2 regions of the Klebsiella sp. Sb-30 genome follow, and region 1 is predicted to be linked to the other one. Evidence: predicted binding sites of a transcription regulator. Region 1 holds the regulator's gene; the other holds the start of a gene.
The links. Region 1 encodes CRP, which controls carbon source genes, mostly activating them, when cyclic AMP is high. Its sites were predicted from a motif close to ATGTGANNNNNNTCACAT; they were not measured.

Region 1 (4,676 bases):
AGGTTCAGGGCACTTCCCATCAGGCTCGCGGCCGTTAACATCACGCAGATACGCGCAGCGTTACGTAACGCCGGTGATTTTAACGAGAGATAGTTTTTTAGCGCGGGCAGCAGCGGCAGACGGCGCTCTTTATCCGCCATCAGGTTGCGAGCGTACAGCGGGCGCTGGGTACGCAGCACCCGGGCTATTCGGCTGAAGTGCCAGGCGCAGAACTGCCCTACCGGGTTGTCCGGATGCTGCCAGGCAATTTTCTCCAGCGCGCCGATCTGCTTATCCATGTTAAAGCGCCGCGGATAGCGGTGGTACAGGATGTCATCGGCCAGCACCCGCAGGCGAGCGGCAACGGTTTGCGCGTTCCAGCGGATCACCGCCTCGGCATGGCTGCGTTCTACCAGTTTTTGTACTTCTTCGGGTTGGTGCAGGCTGACGGAGATATGTTCCTGCAAATCCAGCGCCATCTGAAACGCCCGCAGCAGGCGCTTGTGGTCATTGCGCTGGTTCGCCGCCAGCATATGCATCTGCTGGTAGCATTGGGTGATCAGGTCCACCACCTTCTGCTGGCGCGTGAGCAGCGGCGGCAGTGAAGTGGTGGGATCGATATGCTGGGTCAGCAGGCTGTATTTGGCTTCGCAGTAGTTAGCCAGCTCGCGATAGAGCAGGCTCAGCGATTCGCGCAGCGGCTGCTCGCGCCATAGCCAAAACCAGAACCAGTTAAACAGACCGTACCACAGCGTCCCGAGGGCGTAGATCAGCAGTGGCTCCCAGACGGGCATGTTTCCGGCAAGGCTCAGGGTAAAGATCGCGGCAATCAACGAAGCGGGCAGAAGCCTGGCGTGCAGAGAGCTGATCTCCGCCGTCACGCCGAGCAGCAGCGCCAGGCCGCTGAGAATCAAAGGTAGCGGGATCGCCTGCTGAAGCAGAAGCTGGACGACCAGACTGCAGCCGGCGAACAGCGAACCGCCAATAATCAAGCGTTTAAAAAAACGTTTGTGCGGCGTATCCAGACCGGCGACGTTACAGCAGGCGGGCACCAGCGAGAACAGCAGACCTTGCTGTAAATGACCGAGGAGGAGGCCGATTGCGACAGGCAAACACAACACCAGCGTTTGCCGCAGTGCATAGTTGACTTCCGGGTGGTAAATCAGCCTGCGCCACATAGAGGGAAAACAAAAACGGCGTATTGCGCAAGCAATACGCCGTTTTATCGACTTAACGCGTACCGTATACGACGATAGTTTTACCGTGTGCGGAGATCAGGTTCTGATCTTCCAGCATCTTCAGGATACGGCCAACGGTTTCGCGGGAACAGCCAACAATCTGACCAATTTCCTGACGGGTAATTTTAATTTGCATACCATCAGGGTGGGTCATCGCATCCGGCTGTTTTGCCAGGTTCAACAGCGTCTGAGCGATGCGCCCGGTGACGTCGAGGAAGGCAAGGTTACCCACTTTTTCTGAGGTCACCTGCAGACGGCGAGCCATCTGCGACGACAAGCGCATCAGGATATCCGGGTTAACCTGAATGAGCTGACGGAATTTTTTGTAGGAGATTTCGGCCACTTCACATGCGGTTTTCGCACGTACCCAGGCGCTACGCTCCTGGCCTTCTTCAAACAAGCCTAATTCACCGATGAAATCGCCCTGGTTGAGGTAAGAGAGGATCATCTCTTTACCTTCTTCATCCTTGATGAGCACAGCCACAGAGCCTTTGACGATGTAGTACAACGTTTCTGCTTTTTCACCCTGGTGGATCAGCGTGCTTTTAGATGGGTACTTATGAATGTGGCAATGAGACAAGAACCATTCGAGGGTAGGGTCTGTTTGCGGTTTGCCAAGCACCATGCGCGGTTATCCTCTGTTATAAGCTATCTCCGGGTGCCGACACTACACGGCATCCGGGCATGCAATCGTATTGTTTCCCTATGCCTGGGAAACGGGCTGGTGATTTTTCTTCAGCCTGTAATGTGAACTCCTCTGCATACATGCAGTACATCAATGTAATACTGTAGCATCCCGACTGTTTTAGCATAGCTTTTGCCGCATGTCTCCTGGTGTCTCGCTTCAGCATGATGCAGGTCGCCTTCCGTTGCGAGAATTGTTATGTACGCGTAATCTGTCAGGAAAATTGCAACCTTGGAGTTAAATTTTATGCAAGCTCGTGTGAAATGGGTTGAAGGGTTAACCTTCATCGGAGAGTCGGCGTCAGGTCACCAGATTCTGATGGACGGCAACTCCGGAGATAAAGCGCCAAGCCCAATGGAGATGGTGCTGATGGCGGCGGGCGGATGCAGCGCGATCGATGTCGTGTCTATTTTGCAGAAAGGTCGTCACAACGTGACTAACTGTGAAGTCAAGCTGACGTCTGAACGTCGGGAAGAGGCGCCGCGTCTGTTTACCCATATCAACATGCATTTTATTGTCACCGGCAAGGAGCTGAAAGATGCGGCCGTCTCCCGTGCGGTGGATCTGTCGGCGGAGAAATACTGCTCGGTGGCGCTGATGCTGCAAAAAGCGGTGAACATCACCCATTCGTTTGAGGTGGTAGAGGCGTAATGCCAGATACCCGGTGGCGCGATGCTTACCGGGTTGACACCGTCTTGCAGGCCGGCGCAAGCGTAGCGCCGGCCGCGAATTTAAATTGCTTTACCTTCCATCAAACGCTCCACCAGCGGCGTCATGATGAGCTCCATCGCCAGCCCCATTTTCCCGCCAGGCACCACCAGCGTATTGATATGCGAGATAAACGAGCCCTGTAGCATCGCCAGCAGCCAGGGAAAATCGATATCCGGTAGGTTGCGGAAGTGGATCACTACAAAGCTTTCATCCAATGACGGAATGCCCTTCGCCGCAAACGGGTTGGAGGTGTCGACAGTGGGGACGCGCTGGAAGTTGATATGGGTGCGCGAAAACTGCGGTGTGATGAAGTTGATATAGTCTTCCATTGAACGGACCACGGAATCCATCACCGCTTCACGGGAGTGACCTCGTTCACTGGTATCGCGGATGAGCTTCTGAATCCATTCCAGGTTGACGATAGGCACCACGCCAACCAGCAGGTCGACATTCTGCGCGACGTTATACTGCGGCGTGACAACCCCGCCGTGCAGCCCTTCATAAAACAGGACATCGGTCGGTTCCGGTAGCGGTTGCCACGGTGTGAATGTGCCCGGTACCTGATTCCACGGCACCGCCTCATCATAGGTATGCAAATACTTGCGCGACTGGCCGCTACCGTTACGCCCGTACTCAAGGAAGGTGTTTTCCAGCAGGCCGAAGTCGTTGGCTTCCGGGCCGAAGTAGCTGATGTGTTTCCCCTGATCGCGCGCTTTGCGGATCGCCATGTCCATTTCCGGGCGGGTATAGCGATGGAAGCTGTCGCCTTCTACCTCCGCGGCACGCAGATTTAGCTGGGCGAAAATTTTACGAAAGGCGAGGCTGGTGGTCGTGGTTCCCGCGCCGCTGGAGCCCGTGACGGCAATCACCGGATGTTTGGCAGACATAACAACTCCCAGATTAAACGATGTGTGGCGCCGCCTTAGCCGTGAAACTGCTTGCGGGGCATGATGTTGACCGTCTCGTGCAGTTCTGACCACACCAGCACGGCTTCTCCGCTTTTCAATTGCTGTTTGACGTCGGCGACTTTATCCGCCAGCGAGCGTTCATGTTCACCATAATCGGTGCCTTCACGCAACACAAAGCTTTCGATCAGGTTATCCAGCGTTTCGGGATCCAGATCGTGCCAGGGAATAATCATTTTTGTGCTCCCAACCAACGGGTTAACCAGTCCGGGATACGCTTTTCCAGCCACATTTCCGGTTTGCGCAGCGTGCCGCCGACGAATCCGACGTGTCCGCCATTTTCGGTCAGCTGATACTCGACGTTTACCGGGAGCTGCTCTTGCGGCGGAATGGAGTGGTGGTCCATAAAAGGATCGTCCTTCGCATGAATGATCAGCGTCGGTTTCGTAATGTCGCTGAGGCGCGGCATGGCGCTGCACTGGCGATAGTAGTCCAGCGCATCGGCGAATCCGTGAATCCTGGCGGTGATCATATCGTCAAACTCGCGGATGCGGCGCATACCTTTGAGCTGGCGGAGATCAACCGGTAGCGAGCCGGGATAGGCTTTCAGCTTACGCGCGGCGTTGGCCTTTAACAGATTGAGCAGATAACGCTGATAGACCCGGGAAAAGCCCTTGTCCATATGATAGCTGCAGGCTTCGAGCATGAACGGGGCTGAGACAATAACCGCGGCATCAAGCGGGACATTATCGCCTTCTTCGGCCAGCAGGCAGCCCAGCATATTCCCGCCCAGCGAATAGCCGACGGCAGCGGTCGGCACCGCACCCCATTCGCGTTGTAGCCAGTGCAGGAACCAGCGGCCATCTTCGGTTTCACCCGAATGATAGATGCGGTTATTGCGGTTGGGTTCGCCGCTACAGCCGCGGAAATGCATCACCACGCCCAGCCAGCCGCGCTGCATGGCTGCATGGATAAGGCCATGAGCATAGGGGCTGTGCAGGCTACCCTCCAGCCCGTGGAACACCACCAGTCGCGGTTTGTGTTGCGCCCCGGCGGGGTCTTCGCTCCACGCCAGATCGACAAAATCACCGTCCGGGAGCTCAAGTCGCTGCCAGTGCGGCGTGAATCCCAGCTTACGGCGAATCAGGCGCGGCAGCA
Region 2 (4,676 bases), 2.3 Mb from region 1:
CCGCGTCGGCCGGTGATTTTGAGAAAGATAAATACCAGGACAAAGGTGTACACGCTCCTCAGCGCCACCTCAGCCAAAAAGTCCGCTGGCACTTTATCCAGCGCCATACGATGCCAATCAAATGCCTTCATGGTTAACGCCTGCACAGTTATCGGGTGTCAGTAAGGATAGCCAGACGATGGAGATAGCGCCGGTCATCTAAAAGCCGTATCATTGCGCGCTTTACGTACGATAAAAGTGATCGCCATGACTCAAACGTTTATTCCCGGCAAAGATGCCGCCCTGGAAGATTCCATCGCCCGCTTCCAGCAGAAATTGCTCGACCTCGGATTTGATATTGAAGAGGCCTCATGGCTGAATCCCGTACCGCACGTGTGGTCAGTACATATCCGTGATAAAGAGTGCTCGCTGTGTTTCACCAACGGCAAAGGGGCAACCAAAAAAGCGGCGCTGGCCTCGGCTCTTGGTGAATATTTCGAGCGTCTGTCCACCAACTACTTTTTTGCTGACTTTTGGCTGGGCGAAACCATCGCTAACGGACCATTCGTCCACTATCCAAATGAGAAATGGTTCCCGCTGACCGAAGACGATGAAGTGCCGGAAGGTCTGCTGGATCCTCGTCTGCGCGCATTTTACGATCCTGACGATCAGTTGACCGCCAGCATGCTGGTCGATCTGCAGTCGGGCAACGACGAACGCGGCGTTTGCGGCCTGCCGTTCACCCGCCAGTCCGATGGCGAAACCGTCTATATCCCGATGAATATCGTCGGCAACCTGTATGTCTCTAACGGGATGTCCGCAGGCAACACGGCGAACGAAGCGCGCGTTCAGGCACTGTCGGAAGTCTTCGAGCGTCACATTAAAAACCGCATCATCGCTGAGAGCATCAGCCTGCCAGAAATTCCGGCAGAGGTCATGGCGCGTTATCCAGGTGTGGTGGAGTCCATCAATAAGCTGGAAGCCGAAGGTTTCCCGATCTTTGCTTACGATGGCTCGCTGGGCGGCAAATACCCGGTTATCTGCGTGGTGTTGTTTAACCCGACCAACGGAACCTGCTTCGCCTCTTTCGGCGCGCATCCGGACTTCGGCGTCGCTCTTGAACGTACCGTCACCGAGCTGCTGCAAGGCCGTAGCCTGAAAGATCTCGATGTCTTTACGCCACCAACCTTCGATGATGAAGAAGTCGCTGAACACGCCAATCTTGAAACCCACTTTATTGATTCCAGCGGTCTGATCTCCTGGGATATGTTCAAACAGGATGCTGACTATCCGTTCGTCGACTGGAGCTTTTCCGGCACCACGGAAGAAGAGTTCGCCACCCTGATGGCCATCTTTAAAGAAGAAGATAAAGAAGTTTACATCGCCGATTATGAGCACCTGAGCGTCTACGCCTGCCGCATCATCGTTCCGGGAATGTCAGACATTTACCCGGCGGAAGATCTGTGGCTGGCCAATAACAGCATGGGCAGCCATCTGCGCGAAACCCTTCTCTCCCTGCCGGGCAGTGAATGGGAAAAAGAAGATTATCTGGCGCTGATCGAACAACTGGATGATGAAGGGAATGACGACTTCACCCGCGTACGCGAGCTGCTGGGCCTGGCGACGGGCAAAGACAACGGCTGGTATACGCTGCGTATTGGCGAACTGAAAGCGATGCTGGCGCTGGCCGGTGGCGATCTGGAGCAGGCCTTGATCTGGACGGAATGGACCATTGAATTCAATGCGTCTATCTTCAGTGCGGAACGCGCAAATTACTACCGCTGCCTGCAGACGCTGCTGCTGCTCAGTCAGGAAGAAGAACGCCAGCCTCTGCAGTACCTGAATGCCTTTATCCGTATGTACGGCGCCGATGCGGTAGAAGCTGCCAGCGCGGCGATGAGCGGTGAAGCGCCGTTCTATGGCCTGCAGGCCGTAGATAGCGATCTCCAGGCTTTCCCGGCCCATCAGTCTTTACTGAAAGCCTATGAAAAACTGCAGCGGGCAAAAGCGGCATTCTGGGCTAAATAAGGCTTCATTTTACTGCCAGCCGCATTATTTACGGGGTCGATAAAGACCCCGTTTTTCATCGCTAAGTAGACCCGCGGCTAATTTGTAGTTGCAACGTTAATTTACAGTAAACTTTTTTTACGCATCACTTTAGGATTGTTAATTTTAATAAAAAATACCCCATTTTAATTAACCGTCCACAGCGGCCCAAAATGAAAAAAATCAACATAAGTTGTAAATTTTAAAATTTATTTTTTTCATTTAAAACAATCATTTATTCCCATAATAAGTCAAAACCACACATATCCAGGGCTTATAGTTCCGGTGGGATATGATCTACATCAATTTCCCTTCTATAATGCTTTGTTAGTATCTCACCGCCAACTTTTATAAAGAGAGAGTTAGTGTGAAAGCTGACAACCCTTTTGATCTTTTACTCCCTGCAGCCATGGCGAAAGTCGCCGAAGAAGCAGGTGTCTACAAAGCGACAAAGCACCCGATGAAGACGTTTTATCTGGCGATTACCGCTGGTGTTTTCATTTCCATTGCTTTTGTCTTCTATATTACGGCGACAACCGGCACTGCCGCGATGCCTTTCGGAATTGCTAAACTGATCGGGGGGATCTGCTTTTCACTCGGCCTGATTCTTTGCGTCATCTGCGGTGCCGACCTGTTTACCTCCACCGTACTTATCGTCGTGGCGAAAGCCAGCGGACGAATTACCTGGGGTCAACTGGCAAGAAACTGGCTCAACGTCTATGTTGGTAACCTGATAGGTGCACTGCTGTTTGTATTGCTGATGTGGTTATCTGGCGAGTATATGACCGCCAACGGTGCATGGGGCCTGAACGTCCTGCAAACCGCCGACCACAAAATGCACCATACATTTATTGAAGCCGTGTGTCTGGGTATCCTGGCTAACCTGATGGTCTGTCTGGCGGTGTGGATGAGCTACTCCGGTCGCAGCCTGATGGATAAAGCCATGATTATGGTTTTACCGGTGGCGATGTTTGTTGCCAGCGGCTTTGAGCACAGTATCGCTAACATGTTTATGATCCCGCTGGGTATCGTAATTCGCGACTTTGCAACCCCGGAATTCTGGACCGCTATTGGTTCTGCTCCGGAAAATTTCTCTCACCTGACCGTGATGAACTTCATTACTGATAACCTGATTCCGGTAACTATCGGGAACATTATCGGCGGTGGTCTGCTGGTTGGGTTGACATACTGGGTCATTTACCTGCGTGGCGACGACCATCACTAAGGGCCGTTTCAGGCAGTAAATAAAAAATCCACTTAAGAAGGTAGGTGTTACATGTCCGAGCTTAATGAAAAGTTAGCCACAGCCTGGGAAGGTTTCGCGAAAGGTGACTGGCAGAAAGAAGTCAACGTACGTGACTTTATCCAGAAAAACTATACCCCGTATGAAGGCGACGAGTCCTTCCTGGCTGGCGCAACTGAAGCGACAACCAAGCTGTGGGACAACGTTATGGAAGGTGTTAAACAGGAAAACCGCACTCACGCGCCTGTTGACTTCGACACTTCCCTTGCATCCACCATCACGTCTCATGACGCGGGCTACATCAACAAAGCTCTTGAGAAAATCGTTGGTCTGCAGACTGAAAAGCCTCTGAAACGTGCGATTATCCCGTTCGGCGGCATCAAAATGGTTGAAGGTTCCTGCAAAGCGTACGATCGCGAACTGGACCCGATGCTGAAAAAAATCTTCACCGAATACCGTAAAACCCATAACCAGGGTGTATTCGATGTGTACACCAAAGACATTCTGAACTGCCGTAAGTCTGGCGTTCTGACTGGTCTGCCGGATGCGTATGGCCGTGGCCGTATCATCGGTGACTACCGTCGCGTTGCGCTGTACGGTATCGACTTCCTGATGAAAGACAAATACGCACAGTTCCTGTCTCTGCAGTCTGACCTGGAAAACGGCGTAAACCTGGAAGCGACTATCCGTCTGCGTGAAGAGATCTCTGAACAGCACCGCGCTCTGGGTCAGATCAAAGAAATGGCAGCGAAATACGGCTGCGATATCTCAGGTCCGGCAACCAACGCGCAGGAAGCTATCCAGTGGACCTACTTCGGCTACCTGGCCGCGGTTAAGTCTCAGAACGGTGCAGCAATGTCCTTCGGTCGCGTATCCACCTTCCTGGATGCTTACATCGAACGTGACCTGAAAGCAGGCAAAATCACTGAACAAGACGCTCAGGAAATGATTGACCACCTGGTCATGAAATTGCGTATGGTTCGCTTCCTGCGTACTCCGGAATATGATGAACTGTTCTCCGGCGACCCGATTTGGGCAACTGAATCCATCGGTGGTATGGGCGTTGACGGCCGTACCCTGGTCACCAAAAACAGCTTCCGCTTCCTGAACACCCTGTACACCATGGGTCCGTCTCCGGAACCGAACATCACCGTTCTGTGGTCTGAAAAACTGCCGCTGAACTTCAAGAAATTCGCCGCTAAAGTGTCTATCGATACCTCTTCTCTGCAGTACGAGAACGATGACCTGATGCGTCCGGACTTCAACAACGACGACTACGCTATCGCATGCTGCGTAAGCCCGATGGTTGTTGGTAAGCAAATGCAGTTCTTCGGTGCTCGTGCTAACCTCGCGAAAACTATGCTGTACGCTATCAACGGCGGCGTTGATGAAAAACTGAAAATGCAGG

Region 2: focA (formate transporter FocA) is a predicted target of CRP. The motif match lies at 2,316-2,333, and genes of this name have one in related genera.

The regions. Positions count from the first base shown of each region.
Region 1 is NZ_CM172749.1:436,464-441,139, forward strand. Features, by position in the region: gene AC236I_RS01965 (YccS/YhfK family putative transporter) at 1-1,157, opposite strand, end outside; gene crp (cAMP-activated global transcriptional regulator CRP) at 1,210-1,842, opposite strand; gene AC236I_RS01975 (OsmC family protein) at 2,149-2,553, shown strand; gene AC236I_RS01980 (phosphoribulokinase) at 2,634-3,500, opposite strand; gene AC236I_RS01985 (YheU family protein) at 3,536-3,754, opposite strand; gene AC236I_RS01990 (hydrolase) at 3,751-4,676, opposite strand, start outside.
Region 2 is NZ_CM172749.1:3,490,960-3,495,635, forward strand. Features, by position in the region: gene AC236I_RS16345 (DUF421 domain-containing protein) at 1-131, opposite strand, end outside; gene ycaO (30S ribosomal protein S12 methylthiotransferase accessory factor YcaO) at 247-2,007, shown strand; gene focA (formate transporter FocA) at 2,393-3,250, shown strand; gene pflB (formate C-acetyltransferase) at 3,302-4,676, shown strand, end outside.